3 regions of the Comamonas sp. MYb69 genome follow, and region 2 is predicted to be linked to each of the others. Evidence: predicted binding sites of a transcription regulator. Region 2 holds the regulator's gene; each other region holds the start of a gene.
The links. Region 2 encodes sigma-54, which starts transcription at its own class of promoters, with help from an activator protein. Its sites were predicted from a motif close to TGGCANGNAANCTGCTTT; they were not measured.

Region 1 (10,167 bases), on a different contig from region 2:
CGGCATTGCCGCGCTGGGCGCCGTGCTGCGCGCGCTGCAGGATGGCAGCAGCTTTGCCAGCGCCACCACGATGGCAGGCCACCGCAGCCAGCTCGAAGCCGCACTGCGCGAGGCCTTTGCCGGCCTGGTGTTCAATGCGCCCCCGGCGCTGTGCCTGCCCACCACGTTGAATTTTGCCGTGCCGGGCCTCAGCGCCAAGCTGCTGCTCGATCTGTTTGATGCTGCCGGCCTGCGGGTGAGCGGCGGCTCGGCCTGCAGCGCCAGCAAGGCCCAGCCCAGCTATGTGCTTGAAGCCATGGGCCTGCCCGCCTGGCAGACGGCTGCTGCGGTGCGCATGTCCTTTGGCGCGGCCGATTCGGCCGAGATGATTGCCGAGGCCTGCCAGCGCATCCGCGCCTGCGGCGCGGCACTGCGCGCGAACTGTCTGGTGGAAGCGCCCGAAGACACCGCCCATGGCACCGCCCCGCTGCTGACGCGCTTTGTCGTCGACGGCGCCTGCTGCTACCTGCTGGCCGATGCTGCCAGCCAGCGCTGCGTGGTGGTCGATCCGCTGCCCGAGCTGGTCGAGCGCCTGGCGCAATGGCTGCGCTGCCGGGGCTTTACCCTGGCCGCTGTGCTCGATACCCACAGCCATGGCGACCATGCCTCATCGGCGGCCGAGCTGCGCGCTGCCGTGCCCGCTGCGCTGCAGGCCACGGGCGCGGTCGATACGCTGGGCTGGCCCCAAGGCGCCACGCAGATCGCGCTGGGCGCCTACCGCTTAAGCCGCCTGGCGCTGCCCGGCCACACCGAAGATTCCACCGCCTACCTGCTGCACGAAGGTGCGCAGCTGCAGCTGGCCCTGGTGGGCGATACCGTGCTGCCCGGCGCGCTGGGCCGCAGCGATTTTGCACAGAGCGCGCCGCTGGCCTATGCGGACAGCCTGCGCCTGTTGGCCCAGACCGTGGGCCCGCAGACCCTGCTGCTGCCCGGCCATGACTATGACAACCGCTTTGCCTGCACCTTGGCCGTAGAAGCTGCAGCCCAGCCGCTGCTGGCCGGCGTGCTGCAGGGCCAGCTGGATGCCGCGGCCTTTGCCGCTGCCAAGGCCGTGCTGGAGCAGAACCTGGCCCCCACCGCCTACCAGACCATGGCCTGCGGCGCCCGCGTCGATGCCGCCACGCCCGCCGTGTGTGTGGAGCTACCGGTGGCCCGTGCCCAGGCGCTGCAGCAGGCCGGCAGCGCCGCGCTGCTGGTCGATGTGCGCGAGCCCTATGAGCAGCAGCTGGGCCAGGCACCTGGCATGGACGATGGCGCCAGCAGCCAGGCCGTGCCGCTGTCGGGCCTGCTCAATGCGCTGCCGCAGTGGCTGGCCTTGCCGGCCGATACCCCCGTGGTGTTTTACTGCCGCAGCGGCAACCGCAGCGCCCAGGCCGCCCATGCATTGCGCCGGCTGGGCCACCAGCAGGCCTTCAGCGTGGCCGGCGGCCTGGCGCTGTGGCCAGAGCGCGCCATGACACCCGTCTAAGCTTTGTCTTCAGCGCCAGTTCGGCGCATAAAAAAAGGCCGGCCGGGTTGTGCACCCGTCCGGCCCCCCAAGGAGTATCCGCAAGAATCAACGTCCGTAGGCCGCTTCGCCGTGGGAGGTGATGTCCAGGCCTTCGCGTTCGGCTTCTTCCGTCACACGCAGACCACCGGTCAGCAAACCTGCCACCTTGTACGAGATCCAGGCCACCACACCCGACCACACGATGGTGATCAGCACGCCCTTGGTTTGCACCCAGATCTGGTGGGCCATGTTGTAGCCTTCTGGCTCGACACCACCGAGGCTGGAGGCGCAGAACACACCGGTCAGGATGGCACCCAGGATACCGCCCACGCCGTGCACACCGAAGACGTCGCAGGTGTCATCGACCTTGAGCAGGCGCTTGAGACCGGACACACCCCACAGGCACAGAGCACCGGCGAGCAGACCCATCACGATGGCACCCATGGGGCCGACAAAACCAGCGGCTGGGGTGATGACCACCAGGCCACCGACGGCACCCGAAGCGGCACCCAGCATCGAGGGCTTGCCCTTGTGCAGCGTCTCGCAAACCAACCAGCTCACGCAGGCTGCTCCGGTGGCCACGATGGTGTTGATGAAGGCCAGGCCCGCAATACCGTTGGCAGCACCTGCCGAGCCGGCGTTGAAGCCGAACCAGCCCACCCACAGCAGCGATGCGCCCACCATGGTCAGAGTCAGGTTGTGGGGCGCCAGCGCTTCGCGGCCAAAGCCCAGGCGCTTGCCCAGCACATAGGAGCCCACCAGACCGGCCACACCGGCGTTGATGTGCACAACGGTGCCGCCGGCAAAGTCCAGCGCGCCATCCTTGCCCAGCAGACCACCGCCCCAGACCATGTGGGCAATCGGCAGGTAGCTGAAGGTGAACCACAGCACGGCGAAGATCATCACGGCCGCAAACTTGATGCGCTCGGCAAAGGCACCGACGATCAGCGCCACGGTGATGGCGGCGAACGTGGCCTGGAACGAGACGAACACATACTCCGGCACGGTGGCCATCGCACCCGACAAGGTATCGGGGGTGATGCCCATCAGGAACACCTTGCCGAAGTCGCCAAAGAAGTTGCCTTCACCGGAGAAGGTCAGCGAGTAGCCGTAGATGGTCCACAGCACGGTGATCAGCGAGAAGATCGTGAACACCTGGGCCAGCACCGACAGCATGTTCTTGCTGCGCACCAGACCGCCATAGAACAGCGCCAGACCCGGAATGACCATCAGGATCACCAGCATGGTCGAGGTCATGATCCAGGCGGTATCGCCTGCATTCAGAACGGGAGCTGCTGCATCGGCCGCAGCCGCGTTGCCCGCAGTGGCCAGTGCCACTGCCGCCAGCCCTGCCAAGGAAAGAAGTCGTCTCATGTTGTTCACACCTTCAAGATAAATTGGCTTGTTGCGCGCGCCTTGCCAGCGCGGAGCGCTGTTTTTTAGATCGCGTTCGGGCCGGTTTCGCCGGTACGGATACGCACCACCTGCTCCAGCGGCGAGACAAAGATCTTGCCGTCGCCGATCTTGCCGGTGCGCGCTGCGTTCTCGATGGCCTCGATCACCCGGTCCACCAGGTCCTCGGCCACCGCGATCTCCAGCTTCACCTTGGGCAGGAAGTCCACCACGTACTCGGCGCCGCGGTACAGCTCGGTATGGCCCTTCTGACGGCCAAAGCCCTTGACCTCGCTCACCGTGATGCCTTGCACCCCAATATCGGACAGCGCCTCACGCACTTCATCGAGCTTGAAGGGCTTGATCACCGCCACTACCAGTTTCATGTTCATAGTCTCTCCTGTCGTCACTTATTGCAGCGGCGCTGCATCAAAAAGCCTTGGTCAGCGACACGATCGCGCGACCCTTGTTCACAAAGCCAAAGGCACCGGTCTTGTTGGCGCCCACCCAGGCGGCGCTCAGCGAGAAGCCGTCACCCAGGTCGTAGGCACCACCCACGCTGTAGTCCACATAGTTGGGCACGCCCAGGTCCTTGATGTCGCTGGAAAAGCGCGTGTAGCCCACGGCCAGCTTCAAGGTCGTCTTGGGCGCCACTTCCTGGGCGAATGCCACATTCAGGTAACCGGTGTTGCGGCCCTTGTACGTGCTGTCGTACTTGGTGCCGGCCCAGCCAAAGTAATCCTTTGACACGGTGTGCGAGTACTTCACGGTCACGGGACCCAAGGTGCCCGAGCCATACAGTTCGGTGGTGTTGCCCAGCGTGTTGCCGGGGTAGACATAGGTCAGCAGACCCACATCCCAGTCCACATCGGCGGCCTTGAACTTGTAGCCACCGTAGAAATCCATCTCCAGCTTGTTGTTGTCGAGCCAGTCGACGGTGGAGTTCCAGTTCCCCACATAAAAGCCGCTGTCGCCAAAGGCGTAGTCGACCCCTCCCTGGAGTGCGGGCTTGACCCATTGGGCACTAGAGGACTTCTGGTCCTGACCGCGGAACTTGTAGTTCGTGGTCACGCTCACATTGGCGGTCAGCTGCGCGCTTGCCACCATCGGCAGCGCCAGGAACGCTGCACCCGCCACCACCATCCAGCCTCTGTTGCTCATTGCCATTGCCACACTCCTTGTTGATGAATTCGACCCATCCGTTTGTGGCAAGCACAATGCACAGAGCGTGCCAAACCCAGCGCCACCCGCTGCGTTGCGCGCACCAGACAAGCGCAGCGCGCTATATTTTTTTGCAAATGCTTACGTTCTGAGCCGCCACGGGGCGGCCGGGAGCGCGGAATGGCAGGCCGACGCCGCCGCCACGCCGGCCCCGGGCTGTCGCCACTTGTTGCTGCCAGCGACTTTTGCGATGCTGGTGGCAGCCGTGCCTCCAAGAGGTGCTTCGTAATGCACCAAAAAGGTGCAAAACCACAAGGAAGCCCGCCCATGAGTCTCGCCGTGGTGCACAGCCGGGCCCTGGTCGGGCTCACCGGCCATCCCGTCAGCGTCGAAGTCCATCTGGCCAATGGCCTGCCCAGCTTCACCCTGGTCGGCCTGGCCGATCTGGAAGTGAAGGAAGCGCGCGAGCGCGTGCGCTCGGCGCTGCAAAACAGCGGGCTGGAGTTTCCGCACAACAAGCGCATCACCGTCAACCTCGCTCCCGCTGACCTGCCCAAGGAGTCGGGCCGCTACGACCTGGCCATTGCGGTCGGCATTCTGGCGGCCAGTGGCGCCATCGATGCAGACCGGCTCCAGGACTATGAATTTGCCGGCGAGCTGTCGCTGTCTGGTGCATTGCGCCCAGTGCGCGGTGCGCTGGCCGCCAGCATGGACCTGCACCAGCGCGGCCAGCAGGTGCGCCAGGTGCTGCCCCCGGGCAGTGCAGAGGATGCCGCCCTGGTGCCCGATGCCGAGGTCTACCGCGCCAGCCACCTGCTGGACGTGGTGCAGCACTTTGCGCCCCAGGCCGCCAGCGCCGAGCCCGAGGCAGCGCCCAGCCAGTGGCAGCGTATGCCCGCCCAGCCCCGCCCGCCCGAGGTCCCCGGCGCCGACATGGCCGATGTCAAAGGCCAGGCGGCCAGCAAGCGGGTGCTGGAGATCGCTGCCGCAGGCGGCCACAACCTGCTGATGCTGGGCGCACCGGGCGCTGGCAAATCGATGCTGGCCCAGCGCTTTGCCGGCCTGCTGCCGCCCTTGAGCGTGGCCGAGGCGCTGGAGAACGCCGCCGTACACAGCCTGGTCGGCAGCTTTGATGCCCAGCGCTGGGGCCAGCGCAGCACGATGGCGCCGCACCACACCGCCAGCGCCGTGGCCCTGGTGGGCGGCGGCAGCCCGCCCCGGCCCGGCGCGATATCGCTGGCCCATTGCGGCGTGCTGTTTTTGGACGAACTGCCCGAGTTCCCGCGCAGCGCGCTCGAAGCACTGCGCGAGCCGCTGGAGACCGGCCAGATCAGCATCGCCCGCGCGGCGCAGCAGGCCACCTTTCCTGCCCGTTTTCAGCTCATTGCCGCGATGAACCCCTGCCCCTGCGGCTTTCGGGGCTCGCGCCAGCGCGCCTGCCGCTGCTCGCCCGACCAGGTCAGCCGCTACCAGGCCCGCATCAGCGGCCCCCTGCTCGACCGCATTGACCTGCACCTCGAAGTCAGCCCCCTGCCCGCCGATGAGCTGCTGACCGCCCCGGCCGGCGAATCGACTGCCACCATCCGCGAGCGGGTGACCGCCGCCCGTGCCCGGTCACTCCAGCGCCAGGGCATGCTCAACCAGCAGCTGCAAGGCCAGGCGCTCGACGATTACTGCCAGGCCGAGCCCGCCGCGCTGCAGCTGCTGCAAACCGCCGCCGCCCAGCTGGCCTGGTCGGCACGCGGCATCCACCGCAGCTTGCGCGTAGCCCGCTCGATTGCGGATCTCGCGCAGTCGGAGACCATCAGCCCGGCCCATGTGGCCGAGGCGGTGCAGTACCGGCGGGCGCTGCTGGGTACGAGCGGCATGTAGCCAGCGCTGCTGAACGCTCACCCTTATGCAGAAAACGCGTTTGCTAAGTCAGAAAAATTAGTTCCTCCCGCAACGCTGACTTCGCACAATCCCCCTTTTGCGCCGCGCAGCCCTGCTGCGAACGGCGGTTTTTTGAAAGCGGATATGGGCGTGAGCAAATGGGGCCAGTGGCGAGTCTTGGGCGTGGCGGCGGCGTCGCTGTGTGTGGTGGCCGGTGCCAGTGCGGCAGGCGCAGCCAGTGCCCCCAGCGGCGCCCCCATCCGTATCGGCCTGCTGGCCCCGCTGACCGGATCGGGCGGCGCCTATGGCAAGGAAGAGGAAACAGCGGCCAAGGCCGCCGCTGCCCATATCAATGCCCATGGCGGTGTGCTGGGCCGGCCGCTGGAGATTGTGGTGGCCGATGACGAGACCACGCCCACAGCCGGCGTGTCGGCCGCGCGCAAGCTGATCGATGTGGATGGTGTGGTGGCGATCACCGGCGTCTGGAGCAGCGCGGTGGCACTGGCCGTGCGCCCGGTGGCACTCGAGAAGAATGTTGCGCTGCTGCCCGTGGGCTCGGCCGATGAGCTGACCGAGGGCGACAACAAGGGCCTGGTCTGGCGCTTCCAGACCAATGGCAAGAACTGGGGCCAGGCCTTTGCCAATGTGGCCTACAAGGATGGCGCGAAGACCGCCTCCATCCTGGTGCTGCAAACGCCCTTCACGCTCAGCACCGTCAAGCCCTTTGCCGAGCGCTTTGCGCAGCAGGGCGGCAAGGTGCTCGACACCCTCTACTTCAACCCCAACCAGCCCTCGTACCGGGCCGAAGTGGAGAAGATCTTCAGCAAAAAGCCCGATGCGGTCTTCCTGCCCAGCTATATCCCCGAGTTCAGCGCCATCGTGCGCGAGATCTACCGCAGCGGCTACGAAAGCAAGCTCTACACTTTCAGCCATGCGGCCGACAGCGGCGGCAAGTTTGTGCAGAACGTGGGCAAGGCCGCCGCCGAAGGCGTGAACCATGTGCAGGCCACGCCGGTGGGCAACAACGCCAGCTACCAGCTCTACCTCAAGCAGACCCAGCAGCCCGAAGGCACCATCGTCGCCTTTGGCGCCAATGTGTTTGACGAGATCAATGTGCTGGCGCTCGCGATCGAAAAGGCCAAGAGCGCCAAGGCGGCCGACTTCAGCAAGGAAATCGCCAACGTGGTCAACGCCAAGGGCCCCGATGTACACGACCCCGTGCAGGGCCTGCAGCTGATTCGCGCGGGCAAGCCTTTCCGCTACTCCGGCGCGACAGCGGACTTCCGCTTTGCGCCCAATGGCGACCAGGTGGACCTGGACTACGGCCACTACCGCGTGCTCAACGGCGTGAGCAAGCTGGTGGGCACCACCAAATGAGCCTGCAGACAGACGATCTGCTCAGGGTTCAGGATGTTCATGTAGGTTTTGGCGAGTTCACCGCGCTGGACGGTGCCCACCTACGCATTGCGCGCGGTGGCATCACCGGCATGGTGGGGCCCAATGGCGCGGGCAAGTCCACCTTGTTCAATGTGCTGGGCGGCCAGCAGGCGCACAAAGGTGGCCGGGTGCTGTTCGACGGCCAGGACATCACGCACTGGTCCGTGCACCGGCGCGCCCAGGCCGGGCTCACCCGCACCTTTCAGATCTCGCGCGAGATGGGCGCGCTCACGGTGCTGGAGAACCTGCTGCTCGCCGCCCCGCAGCAGCCCGGCGAAAAGCTCTGGCATGCGCTGCTGAACACGGCGGCCGCCCGCCAGCACGAAGCCCAGGCGATGGCGCAGGCCCAGTCCCTGCTCGAGCGCGTGGGCCTGTGGCGCCTGGCGCATGAGCGGGCCGACAGCCTCTCGGGCGGCCAGAAGAAACTGCTGGAGCTGTGCCGCGCGCTGATGCTCAAGCCCCGGCTGGTGCTGCTCGATGAGCCGGCGGCCGGCGTCAACCCGGTGCTGGTCGGCGAGATTGCGGACTTCATCCGCAGCCTGCAGGCCGAAGGCATGAGTTTTGCCATTGTGGAACACAACATGGACATGATTGCCGCGCTGTGCGACCCGGTGTATGTGCTGGCCCAGGGCAAGGTGCTGACCCAGGGCAGCTTTGCCCAGGTATCTGCCAACGCGCAGGTGGTCGAAGCCTACCTCGGAGGTGTGGCATGAGCGCCGAACTGCGCCTGGACAGCGTCGTGGCCGGCTACGGCGCGCGCGCCGTGCTGCACGGCGTGAGCCTAGAAGTCGCACCCGGCTCCAGCTTGGTGGTGGTCGGCCCCAACGGCTCGGGCAAATCCACCTTGATGCGCGTCGTGACCGGGCTGATCCGCCCGCAGTCGGGCCGCGTCATCTGGGATGGCCGCGACATCACCGCCCTCGATGCGCCGGGCCGCGCACGCCTGGGGCTGGGCTATGTGCCGCAAGAGGCCAATGTGTTCCGCAACCTCTCGGTGCTGGACAACCTCAAGCTCGGCCACGAGTTCATCGCCAGCGGCGGCGCCAAGGCCTTGCGCGAGCGGCTCGATGCGGTGCTGGCGCTGTTTCCCGAGATCGTTCCCAAGCTGAATGTCGCCGCTGGCTTGCTCAGCGGCGGCCAGCGGCAGATGGTGGCCATGGGCGCGGCGCTAATGCCCTCGCCCCGGCTGCTGGCGCTCGATGAACCCTCGGCGGGCCTGTCGCCGCTGAATGCATCGCGCCTGTTTGAGGTGGTGCAGCGCGTGGCGCAAACCGGGGTCACCTTGTTCATGATCGAGCAAAACACCCGGCTGGGTCTGGCCGCTGCCGACCAGGGCCTGGTGCTGGTCGCCGGCCAGGTGCGGGCGCGCGCGCCCAGCCAGGAGCTACTGGCCAATGGCCAGCTGCAAAGTCTTTATCTGGGAGCGCACTGATGCTGGCGCAGCTCATCTTCAACGGCCTGGTATCGGGCCTGCTCATTGCGTTGCCTGCGCTGTCGCTGGCCTTGATTTTCAGCGTGCTGCGCTTTGCCAACTACGCCATTGGCGCGATGGTGACCACCGGCGCTTACCTGGTCTATGCCTTCAACGGCCCGCTGAACTGGCCCTTGCCGCTGGCAGTGGCTGCCGGCATGGCGCTCAGCATTGCGCTGGCGCTGCTGCTGGACCGGCTGGTGTTTGCGCCGCTGCGTGGGCGCTCGGGCGTCACCTTGCTGGTGGCCTCGATCGGCCTGGGCCTGGTGCTGGAGAACCTGGTGCGCCTGGTCGCCGGCAATGCGCCGCGCGGCTTTGGTGTCGAGATTGCCCGGCCCGCGCGCCTGCTCGGCCTGCGCGTCAACCAGGAGCAGCTCATCACCCTGGCCTGCGTGCTGGTGGCGCTGGCTCTCGTGTGGCTGGTGTTCCGCTTCACGCGCCTGGGCCGCGCCATGCAGGCGGTGGCCGACAACCCCGATCTGGCGGATGTGCGCGGTATCTCGCGCAAAAAGGTGACGGCCACGGTCTGGGCGCTGGCCGCCGCAATGGCGACCTTGTCGGGCGTGCTGATCGGCCTGGATTCGAATGTGGACCCGCAGATGGGTTGGAACTACCTGCTGCCGGTATTTACCGCAGCCATCCTGGGCGGCATCGGCAGCCCGATGGCGGCGGTGGCGGGCGCGCTGCTGCTGGGGGTGACCGAAGAGCTGGCCACCCTGTTGCTGCCGCCCCACTACCGCACGGTGGTGGCCTTTGGGGTCATGGCCTTGCTGTTGCTGCTGCGCCCGCACGGTCTGTTTGGTGCCAAGTGGGTGCGCAAATGACAAGCTATCTGATTGCAACCCTGGTGCTGGTGGTGATCGCCACCTTGTCGGGCCTGGCGCTGAACCTGCAATGGGGCCTGGGCGGCCTCGTTAATTTTGGCCTGTTCGGCTTTTACATGCTGGGTGCCTATGCCTGCAGCCTGCTGCAGATGCAGGGCTTGCCGCCGCTCGCTGCCATGCTGCTGGCCCTGCTGCTGACGGCTGCGGCCAGTGCGCTGGTCAGCTTGATATCGGTACGGCTGAGCGAGGACTACCTGGCCATCGTCACCTTGGGCTTTGCCGAATCGCTGCGGCTCTTTATCAGCTACGAGGAATGGCTGACCCGGGGCACCCTGGGCATCCCCAATATCGTGCGGCCCTTTGCCGACCTGGTGCCCAGCGCCTGGCGCGATCTGTTCTTTCTGGGCTTTTGCCTGGTCTGGCTGGCGCTGGTGTTTGTGGTGCTGCAGCGCCTGGCGCGCTCGCCCTTTGGCCGCCTGCTG
Region 2 (10,167 bases):
TGGTCGAGGTGCTGGAGGACTTTGCCGCGCCGCCCAACGGCATCTATGTGATGTTCCAGCAGCGCAAGCACCTGCCGCTGCGGGTGCGCTTGTGGATCGATTTCGTCAAGCAGCACTACGAACGAGCCGATTTCTGGAAAAAGATGGAGTAACACGATGACTTTGGAAGCTGTTCTGGCCTGCCTGCACCTGCTGGCCTTGTTGACCATGGTGGTTTTTCTCTCCAGCGAGGCGGCGCTGTGCCGCGCCGAGTGGATGAATGGGGCCGTGGTGCAGCGCCTGGCGCGCCTCGATCTGATCTACGCCTTTGCTGCGCTGGCGGTGCTGGCCACCGGCCTGCTGCGCCTGTTTCTGGGCGCCAAGGGCGTGACCTGGTATGTCAGCCAGCCGCTGTTTCACCTGAAGATGACCTTGGTCGTCGTCGGCGTGGTGCTGTCGTTCAAGCCGACAGCCGTGTTCCGCCGCTGGTTACGGCAATTGCGCGACAATGGCGCTTTGCCCGGGGACGCCGAGGTGCGCGCCACGCGTAAATGGGTCATGTGGCAAGCCCATCTGATTCCCGTGATCGCCGCCGTCGCCGTGTTTTATGCCCGGGGCTGGTAAACCGGCCTGGCGCTGGTAACTGCTTCGTCTAAGTTTCAAATATGTTGCAAGTCAAAAAAGATTTGCTCGCAGTGCTTGCTGCCGAGCTCGAGAAATTGTCGCCTGGCGCAGGTAGCCGTGCGGCCTTTGAAACGCCCAAGGTGGCCGCCCACGGCGACTATGCCGTGACCGCCGCGATGCAGCTGGCCAAGCCGCTCAAGGCCAACCCCCGCGCACTGGGCGAGCAGCTCAAGGCTGCACTGGAGGCCACGCCCGCCTTTGCGCAATGGGTGGATGCGGTAGAGATCGCCGGCCCCGGCTTTTTGAACCTGCGCCTCAAGCCCGCTGTCAAGCAGCAGGTGGTGCAGGAAGTGCTGGCCCAGGGCGAGCGCTTTGGCATGCAGCCCCAGCGCGATGAAAAGATCATCGTAGAGTTTGTCTCGGCCAACCCCACTGGTCCGCTGCACGTGGGCCACGGCCGCCAGGCCGCGCTGGGCGATGCGATCTGCAACCTCTACGGCAGCCAGGGCTGGTCCGTGCACCGCGAGTTCTACTACAACGACGCGGGCGTGCAGATCGACACCTTGACCAAGAGCACCCAGCTGCGTGCCAAGGGCTTCAAGCCCGGTGACGACTGCTGGCCCACCGACAGCGAGAACCCGCTGGCCAAGAACTTCTACAACGGCGACTACATTGGCGACATTGCCCAGGCCTTCCTCGCCAAGCAGACCATCGAGGCCGACGACCGTGCGTTCACCGCCAATGGCGATGTCGAGGACTACGACAACATCCGCAACTTTGCGGTGGCCTACCTGCGCAACGAGCAGGACAAGGACCTGCAGGCCTTCAACCTCAAGTTTGACGAGTACTACCTCGAATCGAGCCTGTACCAGAACGGCCATGTGGAAGAAACCGTCAAGCGCCTGATCGCCAGCGGCCACACCTATGAGCAGGATGGCGCGCTGTGGCTGCGCACCACCGACTTCGGTGACGACAAGGACCGCGTGATGCGCAAGTCCGATGGCACCTACACCTACTTCCTGCCCGATGTGGCCTACCACACGCAGAAGTTCCTGCGCGGCTACGGCAAGGCCGTCAACATCCAGGGCACGGACCACCACGGCACCATCGCCCGCGTGCGCGCCGGTCTGCAGGCGGTCAATGTCGGCATCCCCCAGGGCTACCCGGACTATGTGCTGCACACCATGGTGCGCGTGGTGCGCGGTGGTGAAGAAGTCAAGATCAGCAAGCGCGCCGGCAGCTATGTCACCTTGCGCGACCTGATCGAGTGGACCAGCAAGGATGCGGTGCGCTTTTTCCTGCTCTCGCGCAAGCCCGATACCGAGTACACCTTCGATGTCGACCTGGCCGTGGCCCAGAACAACGACAACCCGGTGTTCTACGTGCAGTACGCCCATGCGCGCATCTGCTCGGTGCTGCGCGGCTGGCAGGAGCAGGGCGGCGCTGGCCTGCCTGCGCTGAGCGGCATTGACCTGGGCGCGCTGCAAGGCCCGCAGGCCCAGGCGCTGATGCAGATGCTGGCCCAGTACCCCGAGATGCTGAGCAACGCCGCCGCTGGCAATGCGCCGCACGATGTTACGTTCTATCTGCGTGACCTGGCCTCGGCCTACCACAGCTACTATGATGCAGAGCGTATCTTGGTGGATGACGAAGCCACCAAACTGGCCCGTCTGGCACTCGTGGCAGCGGTCGCGCAGGTGCTGCGCAATGGCCTGGCCGTGCTGGGTGTGAGTGCACCAGAGCGCATGTGATTTTGCGAACAAAGGTAATAACTGCAATGCGACGACATCAACGTGGTGGAACCATCCTGGGCCTGATCCTGGGGCTGCTGGTGGGCGTGGGCGCGGCCTTGGCCGTGGCCGTGTACGTCACCAATGTGCCGGTGCCGTTTGTCAACAAAGGTGGCGTCAAGGGCGAGGCCAAGGACAAGGCCGAGGCGCAGCGCAACCAGAACTGGGACCCGAACTCGCCGCTCTATGGCAAGAACCCCGCGCGAGCGCCAGCGGCTGTGGCGCCGGCCGCGCAGGGCGTGGTGGTGCCAGAGCCGCCGCGCACCGTGGCTGACAACGCCACCCCGCCGGTGGAAAACAAGCCCGCCAAGCCCGAGGTGGTGCTGCCCGATCCAGCCAAGCCCGCCGACAAGCCAGCGGACAAGACCCAGGTTGCCAAGCTCGACCCCAAGGCCGGCCAGGGCGCCGATCCGCTGGGCGATCTGGCCAAGTCGCGCAGTGCCGATGGCACCGACGGCTTCCAGTACTTTGTGCAGGCAGGCGCTTTTCGCAGCCAGTCCGATGGCGATGCACAACGCGCCAAGCTGGCGATGATGGGCTGGGAAGCGCGTGTGAGCGAGCGCGAAGTCAATGGCCGCACGGTTTACCGGGTGCGCGTGGGCCCATTCAACAAGCGCGATGATGCCGATGGCCTCAAAGGCAAGCTCGATGGCGCCGGCGTGGATGCGCAAATCGTCCGCGTACAGCGTTGAACTTTTGGCGGTGCAGGACACTCCTAACCGCAACTTGTCACTGGAGTTAACAAAACATGAAACGTCGTGAGTTTTCCACTTTGGCGGCTTCCGCTACTGCCGCTTCCGCGCTGAGCCTGCCTTTCGCTACTGGCGCCAACGCACAGGCCAAGTTCAAGGAAGGCAAGGACTACCTGAAGCTGGCCAAGCCCGTCACCCCCGATGCGCCCGCTGGCAAGGTCGAGGTGATCGAATTCTTCTGGTACAGCTGCCCCCACTGCAATGCCTTCGAGCCGCAGTTTGAAGCCTGGGCCAAGACTGCCCCCAAGAACCTGCAGATCCGCCGCGTGCCCGTGGCCTTCAACAACACCTTTGTGCCCCAGCAAAAGATCTACTTTGCGCTGGAGTCGATGGGCCTGATCCCTGACGTGCATGTCAAGGTTTTCCGTGCCATCCACGTGGAGCGCCAACGCCTGAACAAGGACGACGAGATCTTTGCCTGGATGGACAAGAACGGCGTGGACCTGGCCAAGTTCAAGGAAGCCTACAACTCCTTCAGCGTCGCAGGCCAGGTGCGCAAGGCCACCCAGCTGCAAGAGTCCTACGGCGTCGAAGGCGTTCCATCGCTGGGCGTGGCGGGCAAGTACTACACCGACGGCACCCGTGCCGGCTCGATGAGCAACGTGCTGCAAGTGGTAGAGTTCCTGGCGGCACAAGGCTGAGCGGCCTCCCCAACGCTTTAGACAAAGCCCGCACGCGCGGGCTTTTTTGTGCCAAAAACGGCCCAACGCTCCAGCATGGCTACAATGGGGCAGAGCAAGATTCATGCCTTATGAGACACCGTATTTTTAACACTTTGTTGGTGGCAGTGGCCCTGGCCGTGCCGCTGCTGTCGCACGCCGAGCGTGCAGACCGCACCAAGCCCATGAACATCGAGGCGGACGATGGCCGCCACGATGAACTCAAGCAGACCAGTGTCTTCACGGGCAATGTGGTGGTGACCAAGGGCACCATCATCATCCGTGGCGCGCAGCTGACCGTGAGCCAGGACCGCGACGGCTTCCAGCACGGCGTGGTCACCGCTGCGCCGGGCAAGCTCGCGTTCTTCCGCCAAAAGCGGGATTCCGCCCCTGGCGCGCCCGACGAGTTCGTCGAAGGCGAAGGCGAGGTCATCACCTATAACGGCCGCGACGACACCGTGCACTTTGAGCGCCGCGGCGAGCTGCGCCGCTACCGCGAGACCACGTTGACCGACCAGGTCAGTGGCCCGCTGATCGTCTACAACAACCTGAGCGACACCTTCACTGTCTCCGGCCAGAAGGGTGCCCAGGCGGCGGCCGATCCCAAGCCCGGCGCGCCCAAGAAGGACCGCGTGCGCGTGATCCTGACGCCCAAGGCCGACGGCAAGGCGGACGACAAGGCCAGCGCCCCGGCCAAGCCCGCTGCCGATGACAAGACGCCATTGCGCCCCAGCACCCAACTGAACGACGGAGCCAAGTAACCGTGGCAGAAAACTCGTCGACCATTTCCGTCAATGCCCGGGTCGCCAACAGCGACCACCGCAGCCAGCTGGAGGTCTTGCACCTGGAGAAGTCCTACGGCAGCCGCAAGGTGGTCAAGGATGTATCGCTGTCGGTGCGCAAGGGCGAAGTGGTGGGTTTGCTCGGCCCTAATGGCGCGGGCAAGACCACCTCGTTCTACATGATCGTGGGCCTGGTACGCAGCGATGGCGGGGATATCCGCATCGATGGGCAGTCGGTAGCCAATATGCCGATCCACCAGCGCTCGCAGCTGGGCCTGTCCTACCTGCCGCAGGAAGCCTCGATCTTTCGCAAGCTCAGCGTGCAGGACAATGTGCGCGCCGTGCTGGAGCTGCAAAAGGATGAGCATGGCAAGCCGCTCTCGCGTGCCGAGGTCGAGCGCCAGCTCACCGCGCTGCTGCAGGAGCTGCGGGTCGAGCACCTGCGCGAGTCACCGTCGGTGGCGCTGTCCGGGGGCGAGCGCCGCCGCGTCGAGATCGCCCGTGCGCTGGCCACCCAGCCCCGTTTCATCTTGCTCGATGAGCCCTTCGCCGGCATCGACCCCATCGCCGTGATCGAGATCCAGCGCATTGTCGCCTTCCTCAAGGAGCGCGGCATTGGTGTGCTGATCACCGACCACAATGTGCGCGAAACCCTGGGTATCTGTGACCATGCCTGCATCATCAGCGATGGCAAGGTGCTGGCCGCCGGGACGCCGCAAGAGATTGTGGAGAACGCAGAGGTCCGGAGGGTGTATCTGGGTGAACATTTCCGTATGTGACACCGCACGCCTTGGCGGGCGTGCCAGCCAAGCTACCGACCTGCGCTGCGGGCCCGGTAGGGCTGATCTGTTGCCAACTGCCGCAGCCGCTGCAAAGGCGCAGCCATGATGCCGTCGCTGTCGCTGCGCGTATCGCAGAACCTGACCCTGACGCCCCAGCTGCAGCAGTCGATCCGCCTGCTGCAGCTGTCCACGCAGGAGCTGACGCAGGAAGTCGAGCAGATGCTCGACGAAAACCCGTTTCTGGAGCGCGAGGGCGATGAGGCCCCCGAGGCCGAAGCCGGTAAAGAAGCCGCTGAATCTGCCGAAGCTGCAGAAGCAGCCGACAAGGCTGCCGATACTGCTGCCAGCGCCGACACCAGCAACAGCAGCGATTTCGAGCCCGGAACCTCCGACCTGCCGCTGGATTTTGCTGCGGGCAAGGAAACCGGCGTCGATGCCGAGGCCGCTACCGGCGATTCGGCATCGGACTGGGAAGAGTGGGGCGGCGATCTGCCCGCCCGCTCCAGCGCAGGCGATGACGACGACGAGACGCCGATGTCCGACCGGCGCAGCGAGCACCTGAGCCTGCAGGATGTGCTGCACCGCCAGGCCTTGTCGCTGCGCCTGTGCCAGGAAGACCGGGCCGCGCTCTACTTTCTGATCGAATCGCTGAACGACGACGGCTACCTCGAAGAAACGCTGGCCGAGCTCGCGCAAAGCTTTGGCGATGCTTCGGACCCCGAGCGCTACGAGGCGCTGCTGCACCACCTGACCGTGGCGCTGCGCTTGCTGCAAAGCCTGGATCCGATTGGTGTGGGCGCGCGCAACCTGTCCGAGTGCATGCAGCTGCAGATCAAGGCCCAGCAGCGCCTGTTGGATGAAGAGGGCTCGGACACGCCCGAGGCCGATGCGCTGGCGCTGGAGACCGCCTTGCTGGTCTGCCAGGAGTCCCTTGATCTGCTGGCGCGCCGTGATGTGCGCAAGCTGGTGCAGCTGACCGGTTGCAACGAGGCGGCGGTGCGCAGCGCGCTGGCGCTGATCGCCAAGCTCGAACCCCGCCCCGGCCGGCCCTATGCCGATGTGGACCGCAACACCATCATCCCCGATGTCATCGTGCGACCCAGCAATGAGCGCGGCCTGCCGGTGCCCGGTTTCAGCGTGCAGCTCAATGCCGAGGTGATGCCGCGCCTGCGCGTGCAGGATGTCTACGCCAATGCCTTGCGCAGCCACAAGGGCAGCGAAGGCCATGGCGCGCTGCAGCAGCGGCTGCAGGAGGCGCGCTGGTTCATCAAGAACATCCAGCAGCGCTTTGACACCATCTTGCGCGTCTCGCAGGCCATCGTCGAACGCCAGCGCAATTTCTTTGTGCATGGCGAGCTGGCGATGCGCCCCATGGTGCTGCGCGAGATTGCCGATGAGCTGGGCCTGCACGAATCCACCATCAGCCGCGTGACCACGGCCAAGTACATGGCCACGCCGCAGGGCACGTTTGAGCTCAAGTACTTCTTTGGCTCGGGCCTGGGCACCGAGACCGGGGGCAGTGCGTCGAGCACGGCCGTCAAGGCGCTGATCAAGCAGCTGCTGGATGAGGAAAGCGCCAAGAAGCCGCTGTCGGATGCAAAGATCGCCGATCTGCTGCAGGCCCAGGGCATTGAATGCGCGCGCCGCACGGTGGCCAAGTACCGCGAGGCCATGCGCATCCCGCCCGCCAGCTTGCGCAAGGCGCTGTAGCCAAAGTCTCAGCCACCATAAAAAAACCGCAGCTGCCTGGGCACTGCGGTTTTCGCTTGTGGAAGCTGCCGATTTACTTCGGCCACAGCCACCAGATGAACAAGGCCAGAGCGGCGAGCATCAGGCCGAACTTGGTGAACTTGTAGGCCGTCTTGTTCCAGGCCTTGAAGCGGCGGCGGTACTGGCCCATGTAGAACGAGATCTTGAAGATGCGGCTGATGAAGCCGCGCGGATCGCCTTCGTTGTTGGGCGAGCTGGCAGCAGCCACCACATGCGTGCCCAGCCAGCGGTTGAGCCACTGTGCAAAGCCATTGGTCATCGGGCGCTCGACATCGCAGAACAGCACGATGCGGTTGCCTTCGGAGCGGTTCTCGGCCCAGTGCATGAAGGTCTCGTCAAAGATCACGCCTTCGCCCTCGCGCCAGCTGTAGGGCGTGCCATCGACCTCGATCATGCAGCGGTCGTCATTGGGCGCCAGCACAGCCAGGTGGTAGCGCAGCGAGCCGGCATAGGGGTCGCGGTGCAGGTTGAGCTTGGCGCCGGGCGGCAGCTCGGCAAACATGGCCGCCTTGATGCCGGGGATGGACTGCACCAGCGCCGTGGTCTTGGGGCAGAGCTCCATCGCAGATGGGTGGGCCTGGCCATACCACTTCAGGTAGAAGCGCTTCCAGCCGGTCTTGAAGAAGGAGTTGAAGCCCGCATCGTCGTTGTTGGCCGCCGCCTTGATCTGCATGGCCTGGTGCAGGCCGATGGCCTCTTCGCGGATCTCGCGCCAGTGGGCCTGCAAGGGGGCCAGGTCGGGGAAGGTGCTGGTGGGCAGGTAGGGCGTGCGCGGTACCTTGCTGAACATCAGCATGAACACATTGAACGGCGCCGTGAAGGTGGAGTGGTCAAACAGCTGGCGCAGCAGCTTGTGCCGCACCTTGCCGCGCAGGTGCATGTAGAGGCCGCAGCCAAAGAAAAGCAGCACCAGGGCCAGAACGATGATTTTTGCCATAGACAGCGATTTTAGCGACTGCGCTGTGGCGGCGGTCTGCGCAAGCGCAAACTGGCGCGCGGCAAGGGCTGCGGGGCGGTGGGATGGCCTGCTGCCAGCAGGCCTATTGCGGTTTTGTCAACGGCAGGCCGGGTGGGCTTACCTGGGCTGGGCGGCAAAGGCGGTCTTGAGGCGCTGCAGCATCTCGCGGTTGAGCTGGCGCTGCTGGCCGCTCCAGTGCGTCATCGCCTTGTTCAGCTCGGCCTGCAGCGCATTGGCGGTCTGCCAGTCGCCTTGGCCTGCGGCCCAGATCGCGTATTCGGCCATCACATCAAAGCTGCCCGAGTGCTGGCGCGCAAAGTCAAAGCTCTTGCGCGCCATCGCCTGGTCGCCCAGCTGGGCATAGGCCTTGGCCACCAGCAGGCCCACGGCCTCGGCGCGGAAATGCACATCGGCCTGGGCAATCACGCGCAGCTGCTGCAGCGCCTGCTGCGGATGGCCGGCCTGGTAGGCCGCTTGCGCGGCGCCCCAGCGGATATCGAGGTCGTTGGCAAACGGGCCCTTCATGCTGGCCTCGAAGTGGCCAAAGGCCTGCTCGGCCTGGCCATTGGCCAGCAGGGCCTGGGCCAGGCGGATCTGGTTCTGCGCGGTGGGGCTGTAGTCGTAGGCGGCCTGGGCTTCGCGCACTTCGCGGGTCGGGTCCAGCGCCTTGACGGCATTGCTCGCCAGGCTGCGGGCATGGCGCTGCAGGCGCGAGTTGGGCAGGTAGATGGCAAAGAAATACACCACGCTGCCCAGGAAGGGGAAGGCCAGCAGCACAAACAGCCAGTAGTTGTTCTGGCCGCTGCGCACGGCGTGGACCGCAAAAAACAGCGCAATGATGACGTGTACGCCGGCTCCGAGGTAGGGCATCCGCATTCTCTCTGAGTGATGGAGGGGAAGGGCGGCTGCACCGAGGGCTGCGGCCCGCTCTGGGGCCAGACTATAGCAGCCAGCCACCCGTTACGCCTGCGCTATGGGAGCCGGGCTGGCGAATGCCACTGGCACAGTCCACATTCCCGTGCGCTTGGCAGACAATGGGGCAAGCGCGTATGCTTGCCCCCCTGCTTATGAACCAACTGCATTTGTTTTTGCCCTGCGCCGCCGGCGTCGAGGGCCTTTTGGCGGACGAAGTCCATGCCATCACCGGCGCCAGCGGCCAGGACCTCCTGGTGGCGCGCGGCGGCGTCATGCTGCGCGGCATGTGGCGCGATGCGCTGCTGCTGAACCTGCACAGCCGCCTGGCCCAGCGCGTGCTGGTCGAGCTCTCGCACAGCATGTACCGCAACGAGAACGACCTTTACCGCGCCGCCAGCGAGGTGGCCTGGGAGATCTGGTTCTCGCCCAAGGAGACCTTCAAGATCGAGGTCACCTCCCAGCACAGCCCGCTGACCAGCCTGAACTTTGCCGCGCTGCGCGTCAAGGATGCGATTGCCGACCGCTTCCGCGAGCGGCGCCACGGCGTGCGCCCCAGTGTGGAGACGCACCACCCCGATGTGCGCGTGCACCTGCACCTGACCACCGATGGCGCCACCATCTATATCGACACCTCGGGCGAGGCGCTGTTCAAGCGCGGCTGGCGCGAGGACAAGGGCGATGCGCCGCTCAAGGAAACGCTGGCCGCGGCGATGATTGCCGCGAGCGGCTGGGACCCGCACGGTGACGACCCGCAGCCGCTCTACGACCCCTGCTGCGGCAGCGGCACGGTGCTGATTGAAGCGGCCCAGATCGCGCGCAAGATCCCGGCCGGCATTCTGCGCCGCTTTGCGTTTGAAAAGCTCGTGCCCTTCCAGCGCCATGTCTGGGAAGCGATGCTGGACGAGGCCGAGCGCCAGATCCTGCCCCAGAGCCCCGTGGGCATCTATGGCTCGGACATCTCGTTCCGCATGGTCGATTTTGCCCAGCGCAATGCCGAGCGCGCCGGTGTGGCCGAGACCATCGAGCTGCGCGGCGGCGATGCGTTGCAGCGCATGCCCCCCTGCGAGCAGCCCGGCATGATGCTGCTCAACCCGCCGTACGGCGAGCGTATCGCGGCGGCGGGCTCTGCGGGCCGCAATGCGGCCGAGCGCATGGG
Region 3 (10,167 bases), on a different contig from region 2:
CGGTGGCCAGGTGCAGGTTGATCAGTGCCGCATTGTTGGCCGTGCCGCTGCTGCTTTGGTTGAGCCCCTGGCAGTACAGGCTGAGCGTGGGCAGGCGCTCGCTGTTGGTGCCCGGCGCATCGGCCCCGCCCCAGGCCAGCCATTGGGCGGCCAGGTACAGGTCGGCCAGCGCCAGGCCGCAGACCTGGGCCACCCTCTCCGGCGTCGCCTCACGCACGATCGCATGCAGCTGCGCAAAGCCGCTGGTGTGCGCATCGATAAAGTCCGCATCGGCCCAGCCCTGGGCCAGCATGATGTGCAAGAGGCCATGGCAGAGCATCACATCGGTGCCCGGCTGCAGCGCCAGGTGCAGATCGGCCAGCTCGGCGGTCTCGGTGCGGCGCGGGTCGACAACGATGATCTTGCGCTCGGGGTGGCACGCCTTGGCCTCTTCCACGCGCCGGAACAGGATCGGATGCGCCCAGGCCATATTGCTGCCGCTGATGAACAGGCAGCCGGCCAGGTCGATGTCTTCGTAGCAGGCCGGTGGTGCATCCGCCCCCAGGGTGGCCTTGTAGCCGGCCACCGCGCTGCTCATGCACAGGCGCGAGTTGGTGTCCAGGTTGTTCGTGCCCAGCAAGCCCTTGACCAGCTTGTTGAACACGTAGTAGTCCTCGGTCAGCAGCTGGCCGCTCAGGTAAAAGCCCAGCGCATCGGGGCCATGGTCGGCGCGGATCTGCAGCAAGTGGGCGGCCAGGCTGTCCAGCGCCGTGTCCCAGCTGCGGGCCTCGGGCGCGGCGCGGCGCTGCAGGCGCTGCATCGGCTGCAACAAGCGGCTTTGCCGCGCCAGCGCGGGCGCTGCTGTCAGGTGCAGGCTGCTGCCCTTGGTGCAGAGCTTGCCCTGGTTGGCGGGGTGCGCCGGGTCGCCGCGCACGGCGGTGATCTGCTGGCCGTCGGACGTGATGATCACGCCGCAGCCCACGCCGCAATAGGGGCAGGTGGATCGGGTCTCGGGCATGGCGGCTCGCTCCGGTGTGCGGCCTCAGGCGGCCGCCGTGGATGGCGATGGGCTGCAGCTCGAAGCCGCAGAACCGCAGCGCCCCAGGCCCACCGGCCCGGCCACAGGCCGGGTCTGCGCCAGCGCATGCCCGGCCAGCTCATCGGCGCGCAGCTGCACCGCGCTGCCCTCCAGCCGCACCGCAAAGCGCGGGGTGCAGCCCTCATCGGGGGCTGCGGCCTCGCCGGTGGCCAGCGCAATCGTCCAGTTGTGCAAGGGGCAGGCCACGCTGCTGCCAAACACCAGGCCTTGCGACAAGGGCCCGCCCTTGTGCGGGCAGCGGTCCAGCAGCGCAAACACCTCGCCGCTGGCGGTGCGGAACACCGCCACATCCAGGCCCTGGGCGCGGGCCACGCGGCGGGCGCCCAGCACCGGAATCTCATCGATGGCGCAGATGGTGATCCATTCATTCATGTCGGTCTCCTGGCGGCGCGGCATCATGCGCCGGCGGTGGTGAGGGGAGCAGAAAGGGACGGCAGCGCGGGTAGTGCCTGCAGGGGCTGGAACTGGCGCAGGTCCACCGCCGCCTTGTCGGTCTCGAACCAGGGGTCGGGCTCGCCGTCGAGCGCCTGCTGCAGCTGGGCCCAGAGCGCCTGGCGGCCAGCTGTATCGTCCAGAATGCGGCGCTTGACATGGTCGAGCCCCACGCGGCTCACGTAGTGCACCGTGCGCTCCAGGTACCAGCCCTCCAGCCGGTAGAGCTGCATGAAGGCGCCGGTGTACTCCAGCACTTCCTCGGCAGTCTTGAGCTTGGTGAGAAAGTGCGCCACCTCGGTCTTGATGCCGCCATTGCCGGCGATGTACATCTCCCAGCCCGAATCCACGCCGATAATGCCCACGTCCTTGATGCCCGATTCGGCACAGTTGCGCGGGCAGCCGCTGACGGCAAACTTCACCTTGTGCGGCGCATACATGCGCCACATCGCGCGTTCGAGGTCCTTGCCCATCTGCGTGCTGTCCTGCGTGCCCATGCGGCACCACTCGCTGCCCACACAGGTCTTGACGGTGCGCAGCGCCTTGGCATAGGCATGGCCGCAGGGCATGCCTATGTCGTTCCACACGCCTTGCAGGTCTTCCTTTTTCACGCCCAGCAGGTCAATGCGCTGGCCGCCGGTCACCTTCACGGTGGGGATCTGGTACTTGTCCACCACATCGGCAATGCGGCGCAGCTCGGCGGCCGTGGTCTCTCCCCCCCACATGCGCGGGATCACGCTGTAGGTGCCATCCTTTTGGATATTGGCGTGGCTGCGCTCGTTGATAAAGCGGCTTTGCGGGTCATCGCGCGCCTCCTTGGGCCAGGTGCTGATCAGGTAGTAGTTGATGGCCGGGCGGCAGCTGGCGCAGCCGTTAGGTGTCTTCCACTCCATGAAGCGGAAGACGCTGTCGGTCGTCAGCAGCCGCTGCTCGCGGATCGCATCGCGCACCGCCTGGTGGCCGTGCTCCGTGCAGCTGCACATCGGCTTGGTCTTGGGCGATGCCGAATAGTCGCCACCAACGGTGAACATGATGATCTGCTCTACGAGGCCGGTGCAGGAGCCGCAGCTGGCGCTGGCCTTGGTGTGCTTGCGCACGTCATCCAGGGTGAACAAACCCTTGTCCTTGATGGCCTTGCAGATGGCGCCCTTGCTCACGCCATTGCAGCCGCAGACCTCGTCGGCATCGGCCAGCGCGGCGGCCTTGTTCTGGCCCTGGTGGCCGGCATCGCCCAGGTTGGATTCGCCAAACATCAGCTTGTCGCGGATATCGGCCACGCTGCGCCCTTCGCGCAGCAGCTTGAAGTACCAGCTGCCATCAACCGTGTCGCCATACAGGCACGCGCCCACCAGCCGGTCTTCCTTGATCACCAGCTTTTTGTAGACGCCCGAGTAGGGGTCGCTCAGCACGATCTGCTCGGTGCCCTCCCCACCCTGGAAATCGCCGGCCGAGAACAGATCGATGCCGGTGACCTTGAGCTTGGTGGAGGTGAGCGAGCCCTGGTAGCGGCCAATGCCCATCTCGGCCAGGTGGTTGGCCAGCACCTTGCCCTGCTCAAACAAAGGCGCCACCAAGCCATAGGCAATGCCCCGGTGCGCGGCGCACTCGCCCACCGCATAGATGCGCGGGTCGGTGATGGTCTGCATGGTGTCGCTGACGACGATGCCCCGGTTCACATGCACGTGCATGGCCTCGGCCAGCGCCGTGTTGGGGCGGATGCCGACGGCCATCACCACCAGATCGGCCTCGATCTCGCGGCCATCGGCAAAGCGCAGCGCACGCACCCGGCCTTCAGCATTGCCCAGCAGCTCCTGCGTCTGCGCCTGCATGAAGAACTGCATGCCCCGCTCGATCAGCGATTTCTTCAGCAGCTGCCCGGCCTGGTCATCCAACTGCCGCTCCATCAGCCACTCGCCGGCATGCACCACTGCCACCTGCATGCCGCGCTTCATCAGGCCGTTGGCCGCCTCCAGCCCCAGCAGGCCGCCGCCAATGACCACCGCATGGCGCCAGTGCCGGGCCGCATCGATCATCGCCTGGGTATCGGCAATATCGCGGTAGGCCAGCACGCCTTGCAGCTCCTTGCCGGCAATGGGCAGCATGAAGGGGTTGGAGCCCGTTGCCAGAATCAGCCGGTCGTAGTCGGCCGTCACCGCTTCGCCATCGGCATTGCGGGCATGCACCACGCGGCGGGCGCGGTCTACCGCATGCACCGTGCAGCCGGCATGCAGGCGCACGCCATGCGTCTCGTACCAGCGCCAGTCGTTGAGCACGATGTCATCCAGGGTCTGCTCGCCCGCCAGCACCGGCGACAGCAGGATGCGGTTGTAGTTGGGGTGGGGCTCTGCACCAAATACCGTTATCTCGTACAGATCCGGCGCCAGCGCCAGCAGCTCTTCGAGCGCACGCACACCCGCCATACCGTTGCCAACCATGACCAACTTGATTTTTTTCATAGCATTTCCCGTGGGCAGCACAAAAAAAAGACGTCTAGGCGCCGCATGCCAGGCATGCGCGCTTAGACGTCTTTGTCTTTGGACGGTAGCGCCACTGTGCACCACCACCCGGTGGCCGCCATGGCCACGCCAAGAGCTATGCAAGTTCCATACCAAGTTGGCTGTCGACGCGAACCCGCAGCCGCGCATCGCCTGTGCACATTTTTTGTGCTGCCTCGGTGCCACACTGGCGCCGCCCTGCCTCATTTGCGTGCACAAAAAAGGCGCTCCCTATGAAGCGCCTGTTGCTAGCTAAGTAGGCTTTATCAGGCCACCTTCTCCACATGGGCCTGGCGGGTGTAGAGAAAGTCGATCACCGCCTTGCGGCAGGCCTGGTACTGCGCATCCTCGGCCAAGGCCACCCGGTTGCGCGGGCGGGCCAGTGGTACCGGCAGCACCTCGCCAATCGTCGCAGCCGGCCCATTGGTCATCATCACGATCTTGTCGGACAGCAGCACGGCCTCATCGACATCATGGGTCACCATGACCACGGTGCTGCGCGTGCGCGCAACGATCTCCAGCAGCTCGTCCTGCAGCTTGGCGCGCGTGAGTGCATCCAACGCGCCAAAGGGCTCGTCCATCAGCAGCACCTGGGGCTCCATCGACAGCGCCCGGGCAATGCCCACGCGCTGCTTCATGCCGCCCGAGATCTCGCCGGGGCGCTTGTGCGCTGCATGCGTGAGGCCCACCAGCGCCAGCGCGGCATCGGTGCGGGCGGCGAGCTGGGCCTTGCGCTCGCGCGCGCCAAACACCCGCTCCACCGCCAGGTGCACATTCGCCCAGCAGGTGAGCCAGGGCAGCAGCGAATGATTCTGGAATACCACGGCGCGCTGCGGCCCCGGCCCCTTGATCTCGCGGTTGGCGCAGAGCAAGGTGCCCTCGCTGGGGCTGGTGAGGCCGGCAATCAGGTTCAGCAAGGTCGATTTGCCGCAGCCCGAGTGGCCGATCAGGCTGACAAACTCGCCCTGGGCAATCTCCAGGTTGATGCCCTGCAGCGCCTGGAACAGGCCCTTGGCGGTCTTGAAGCTTTGCGCCACCTGCTGGATCTCGATGTACTTGCCCTGGGGCGTGGCGGGGATGTTGAGCGTGTTGGGCGTCATGCCTTGACCTCCTCAAAAGTGAATGCCGAAGCCAGGCGGATCAGCGCCCATTCCAGCAGCAGGCCGACCAGGCCGATGACAAAGATCGCAATGATGATGTTCTTGACATTGAGGTTGTTCCACTCGTCCCAGACCCAAAAGCCAATGCCCACGCCACCGGTCAGCATCTCGGCAGCAACGATCACCAGCCAGGCGGTGCCGACGGCCAGGCGCACGCCCGTCAGCATATAGGGCAGCACGGCGGGGAAGAGGATGGTGGTGGCAATCTTCCATTCACTGAGGTTCAGCACCCGCGCCACATTCATATAGTCCTGCGGCACGCGCTGCACGCCGACGGCCGTGTTGATCACCATCGGCCAGATCGAGCAGATGAAGATGGTCCAGATCGCCGCCGGGTTCGCGCCCTTGAACACCAGCAGGCCAATCGGCAGCCAGGCCAGGGGCGATACCGGGCGCAGCAGGCTGATCACCGGGTTGAACATGCGCGAGAGAAAGTCAAAGCGGCCAATGACAAAGCCCAGCGGAATGCCGACCAGTGCCGCCAGGCCAAAGCCGATGCTCACCCGCTGCAACGAGGCCAGCACGTTCCAGCCCACGCCCTGGTCATTGGGGCCGTTGCGGTAGAAGGGATCGCGAAAAATCTCCTGCGCCTGGGTCCAGGTCTCCTGCGGGCCCGGAATGCCGGGGTTGCCCTGGGCGATGATGGACCACAGCACCAGCAGCAGGCCAAAGCCCAGCACGGGCGGCAGCAGGCTTTGCACCAGCGCGCCAAAGCGCTGCTGCCAGGCGGCAGCCAGATCGCGCGGGGCCGCAGCAGCAGGCCCGGATGGCGCTGATGGCTCGGCCGTCGCAGCCAGCCCAGCAGTGGGCAGGCTGCGCGCCATGTGCTCATGGATGGACAACACCTTGCGTTCAGCCAAGGCCGGGGCCGTGGCCGGTGTCGGCAAGGACGACACACTCTCTCGCAATGCAGCTGGCATGGGGTGCTCCTTATCAGGCCTTGAGGGCAAAGCTGTCGGCGTACTTGGCGGGGTCCGAGCCATCCCAGACCTTGCCGTCGATCAGCTGGCTGCTGCGCATGTCCGACTTGGGCACGGCGATCTTCAGCTGCGCAGCCGCTTCCTTGTACAGGGCGGTCTGGTTGATCTTCTTGGCAACGGCCAGGTAGTCGGGGTGGCTCTTGAGCAAACCCCAGCGCTTGTGCTGGGTCAGGAACCACATGCCATCGGACAGATAGGGGTAGCTGGCCTCGCCATCGGCAAAGAACTTCATGTGGTTAGGGTCGTCCCAGGTCTTGCCCAGGCCATTTTGGTAGCGGCCCAGAATGCGCTGGTTGATGGCATCGACGCTGGTGTTCACATAGGCCTTGCCGGCAATGGTCTCGGCCATCTTCTGCTTGTTCTGCAAGCTGGCATCAATCCAGCGGCCCGCCTCCAGGATGGCCATGGTCACGGCGCGCGCGGTGTTGGGGTGGCGGCTGACAAAGTCCTGCGTGCAGCCCAGCACCTTTTCCGGGTGGTCACGCCAGATGTCCTGGGTGGTGACGGCCGTGATGCCAATGCCATCCATGATCGCGCGATGGCCCCAGGGCTCGCCCACGCAAAAGCCATCCATATTGCCCACGCGCATATTGGCCACCATCTGCGGCGGCGGCACGGTGATCACTTTCGCATCCTTGAGCGGGTGGATGCCCGCGCTCGCCAGCCAGTAGTACAGCCACATCGCATGGGTGCCGGTCGGAAAGGTCTGCGCAAAGGTGTATTCGCGCTTTTCCGCGCCCATCAGCTTGGCCAGCGACGCCGCATCGACGGCGCCCTTGTCGGCCAGCTTTTTGGACAAGGTAATCGCCTGGCCATTGCGGTTGAGCGTCATCAGCACCGCCATGTCCTTTTGCGGGCTGCCCACGCCCAGCTGCACGCCGTAGACCAGGCCGTAGAGCACATGGGCAAAGTCCAGGTCGCCATTGACCAGCTTGTCGCGCACGCCGGCCCAGCTCGCTTCCTTGGTCGGCGTGATCTTGACGCCGTACTTTTGGTCCAGGCCCAGCACCGAGGCCATCACCACGCTGGCGCAGTCGGTCAGCGGGATAAAGCCAATGTTGACCTCTTTTTTCTCCGGCGCATCCGAGCCGGCGGCCCAGACGCCCTGGTGGCCCAGCGCGCTGTAGACAAAGGTGGCGGCAGCTGCCTGGGCGCCATGGCGCAAGAACTGGCGGCGGCCGGCCAGCGGCGAAGAAGCGGGCGAAGCCTCTGCCGCCGGGGCGGTGTCAGGGGTGGGGCGTATCGTCATTCTTGTCAAACTCCATCGAAGGCGTTGCAGATTCCAAAAACAAAAAACGGCGTCCTTTCGCTGAGGGCTTGCACCATCAGGAAAGGGACGCCGTTGTCCCGAAATAACTCGCGATTACCGGAAACAGGCCGCCTTTGGCCTGGTTGAGGAGATCAATGCATATTCCATGCCAATTCAAAAATTGCAGCGCGTCCCTCTAGAGAGCCGACCTGGGCGGGCACTACACAGCGGCCCGCGTCCCTGCAATGGTGCATTGCAGCAGCCTGCGGGCCAGCGGCTGCCATGCTTTGGTGCGCGGGGGGAAAGCTGCTAGCGCTCAGTTGCAGCAGGGGCTGCAGGGGCTGCAGGCGCTTGGGGCACCAAGGCCGCCATTGCCAGCACGGCCTCGGCCACCTCCAGCATGCGCTTGTTCTGGTTCATCGCCGTCTGGCGCAGCAGCTGGTAGGCATCGCTCTCGCTGAGCTGGTGCTGGGCCATCAGCAGGCCCTTGGCGCGCTCCAGGGTCTTGCGCTCATGCAGGGCCGTCCTGGCTTCATCAATCTGGGTTTGCATGGTCTGCAGCCGCTGCGATTGCTGCTGCACCAGCGACAGGATATCGCGCCCCAGCGCCGGCGCGCCCACGGCATCGAGCGACCAGGTATCGGGCGGCGCCGAGGCCTCAAAAAAGGCCATACCGCCTTCGCTGCCCTCGGCGCCCTCTGCGCCCTTTACGCCCTCTTGGGCAGGTTCAGCACCCGGTGGCAACGCCTGCAAGGCCGCCAGCGCTTGCTCCTGCGCCTGCAGCTTGTGCAGGCACAGCACCTGCAGCTCCTGCGCGACCAAGGTCTCCACGCCATGCAAGGCATCGAGCCGGTGGCTGCAGGCGGCAAACCAGTCGGCGCTCCAGCTGCGGCTCAGGCTCGCTCCGCTCGCGGTATGGGCCACACGGCGCATGCGCTCCACCGCCGCCATGTCGGTATCGCCCGCCATATGGGCCTGCCACAGCACCAGCACGCGCGGCGTCGCCAGGCTGGCAAACACCTCAAAACAGCGCTCCTGCGATTCGATCAAATGCAGCCACTGCGCCCGGGCACTGGGCTGCAGCTGGCCCGAGGCAAAGGCGCTGGTGCCGCAGGCGCGCTCCTGCCCGGCCAGCTCCTTGCCCTGCATCAGATGAAACAGGGACACCAGCATGCGCGATATCTCGGGCTCGTTGGCGCTGTCGGCCGCCTCAAACACGACGGACAGACAGCCGGCAATCAGGCGCGCAAAGGCGTCGGTACAAGCAGGGGGCGTGAGCCGCCCGGCCTGCACCTGGGCGCGCAGCGCAGGCAGCGCCGTCACGCCTTGCAAGGTATAGGCAATCGCATTGCACAGCCGCGCGCCGCTGCCGCCGGAGGGGTGCGGGCCCAGGCGATCGAGCTCATCGCGCACATTGGCGATCTGCGCATCCGCCAGCAGCCGCTGGGGTGCCAATAGCTCGGCGCCCTGAGCGCCGCCACTGGCCAGCACCATGTTCGACAGCCCGCGCTCTTTTTGCAGCGCATGCACCAGGCCCGACATCGCCACCACCAGCGAGCAGGCCTTGCCCAGCTGCTCCAGCGCGGCCATCTCATGCTGGCGGGCAGCGACCAGAAAATGCAGGGAAGACTTCATAAACGCGCACCACCGATGTTGAGCGCTCTACCCAGCAGGTTTCATGCCATGCCAGCCTGGGTATGGCCGCAGGCCGCTCAGCGCAGCATGCTGGACATGGCCGAGAGGCAATTGGTCATGCGCACCGCCGATTCAATGTCCGGCGCGCTGAAACGCACGGTGCGGCCATCGACCCGCTCCAGCGTCGGCCACTGGCAGAACAGATCGGCCATGCCGGGCGAGGTGGCCGCAATCTGCACCTGCACCGGGCTGGCGGTGTGCAGTGGCTGGCAGCGCCCGCGCCCGGCCAGGCCCTGCTCCACCCCGGCGCGGATGGCTTTTTGCGCCTGCTCGGGCGAGAGGCTGATGCCGCTGCCCTGGCCGGTGGCGCGCTTGGTCTGCACAAACACCGCCTGCGGGAAGATCGCCTGGTTCTCCTCGCGCAGCACATCGTCACCGGCCAGCATCACCACCGGCGCGCCATAGGCGCCTGCCAAGGCGCCGTAGAGGCTGGCCTCGCTGGCCTCCTGCCCATTGATATGGATGCTGGCAAAGGCAAAGCTGTTGATGGTGTGGGCCAGAATGCCCCGGCCCTGCGCGCGCGAGTGGTAGCCGACCATGCAGACCGCATCCACCCCCAGCTCCACGCCAGCGACCATGCTCAGGTAGCGCGGTTTGCCCTGGATGACCTGGGCGCGCGCATCGAGCAGATCGGGCGGCATATTGCGAAAGCCGCCATGCGAATCGTTGACATAGACCTCGAGCGCGCCAGCGGCAAAAGCGCCTTCGACGGCGGCATTGGCCTCCTGGGCCATCAGGCGGCGCGCGCGCTCATACTCGGGGTTGCCCGCACGCACCTGCTCAGGGTGGTAGACACCGGCCACGCCTTCGATATCGACAGAAATCAGTACTTTCATCGCCTCAGTCCTTGCACAGTTCTTGCAGCCCCCAGCGCTGGTGGCCGTCGCGCCCTTGCACGCTCTGGGCATGCCACAGCGCATTCAAAATCGATTGCTCCACCGCATCGGCCGCCGCGCGGAACAGCGGGTCCAGCTGCGCCTCATGCAGCATCGCCAGCGCTGGCATCGGCGTGGCCGCATCGGCCGGCAGGCTGTAGGCGGTCGAGAACGCCAGCGCAATATCGCCGCTGCCATGGCCG

Region 1: the regulator sigma-54 is predicted to act here: its motif matches at 4,137-4,154, upstream of WH303_RS02290 (TorF family putative porin).
Region 3: the regulator sigma-54 is predicted to act here: its motif matches at 7,549-7,566, upstream of WH303_RS04835 (CmpA/NrtA family ABC transporter substrate-binding protein).

The regions. Positions count from the first base shown of each region.
Region 1 covers NZ_JBBGZG010000002.1:17,458-27,624, forward strand. Annotated here, with positions in the region: gene WH303_RS02275 (aminotransferase class V-fold PLP-dependent enzyme) at 1-1,507, shown strand, start outside; gene WH303_RS02280 (ammonium transporter) at 1,595-2,902, opposite strand; gene glnK (P-II family nitrogen regulator) at 2,968-3,306, opposite strand; gene WH303_RS02290 (TorF family putative porin) at 3,350-4,081, opposite strand; gene WH303_RS02295 (YifB family Mg chelatase-like AAA ATPase) at 4,409-5,953, shown strand; gene WH303_RS02300 (ABC transporter substrate-binding protein) at 6,086-7,330, shown strand; gene WH303_RS02305 (ABC transporter ATP-binding protein) at 7,327-8,103, shown strand; gene WH303_RS02310 (ABC transporter ATP-binding protein) at 8,100-8,822, shown strand; gene WH303_RS02315 (branched-chain amino acid ABC transporter permease) at 8,822-9,685, shown strand; gene WH303_RS02320 (branched-chain amino acid ABC transporter permease) at 9,682-10,167, shown strand, end outside.
Region 2 covers NZ_JBBGZG010000020.1:41,355-51,521, forward strand. Annotated here, with positions in the region: gene WH303_RS22015 (LysR family transcriptional regulator) at 1-152, shown strand, start outside; gene WH303_RS22020 (DUF2214 family protein) at 157-603, shown strand; gene argS (arginine--tRNA ligase) at 645-2,354, shown strand; gene WH303_RS22030 (SPOR domain-containing protein) at 2,381-3,085, shown strand; gene WH303_RS22035 (thiol:disulfide interchange protein DsbA/DsbL) at 3,142-3,786, shown strand; gene lptA (lipopolysaccharide transport periplasmic protein LptA) at 3,897-4,565, shown strand; gene lptB (LPS export ABC transporter ATP-binding protein) at 4,589-5,365, shown strand; gene WH303_RS22050 (RNA polymerase factor sigma-54) at 5,471-7,078, shown strand; gene WH303_RS22055 (aspartyl/asparaginyl beta-hydroxylase domain-containing protein) at 7,152-8,066, opposite strand; gene WH303_RS22060 (hypothetical protein) at 8,214-8,966, opposite strand; gene WH303_RS22065 (THUMP domain-containing class I SAM-dependent RNA methyltransferase) at 9,164-10,167, shown strand, end outside.
Region 3 covers NZ_JBBGZG010000003.1:116,499-126,665, reverse strand. Annotated here, with positions in the region: gene WH303_RS04860 (nitrate reductase) at 1-997, opposite strand, end outside; gene nirD (nitrite reductase small subunit NirD) at 1,022-1,450, opposite strand; gene nirB (nitrite reductase large subunit NirB) at 1,474-3,966, opposite strand; gene WH303_RS04845 (ABC transporter ATP-binding protein) at 4,272-5,105, opposite strand; gene ntrB (nitrate ABC transporter permease) at 5,102-5,989, opposite strand; gene WH303_RS04835 (CmpA/NrtA family ABC transporter substrate-binding protein) at 6,099-7,394, opposite strand; gene WH303_RS04830 (nitrate- and nitrite sensing domain-containing protein) at 7,704-9,029, opposite strand; gene WH303_RS04825 (M55 family metallopeptidase) at 9,107-9,925, opposite strand; gene WH303_RS04820 (P1 family peptidase) at 9,930-10,167, opposite strand, start outside.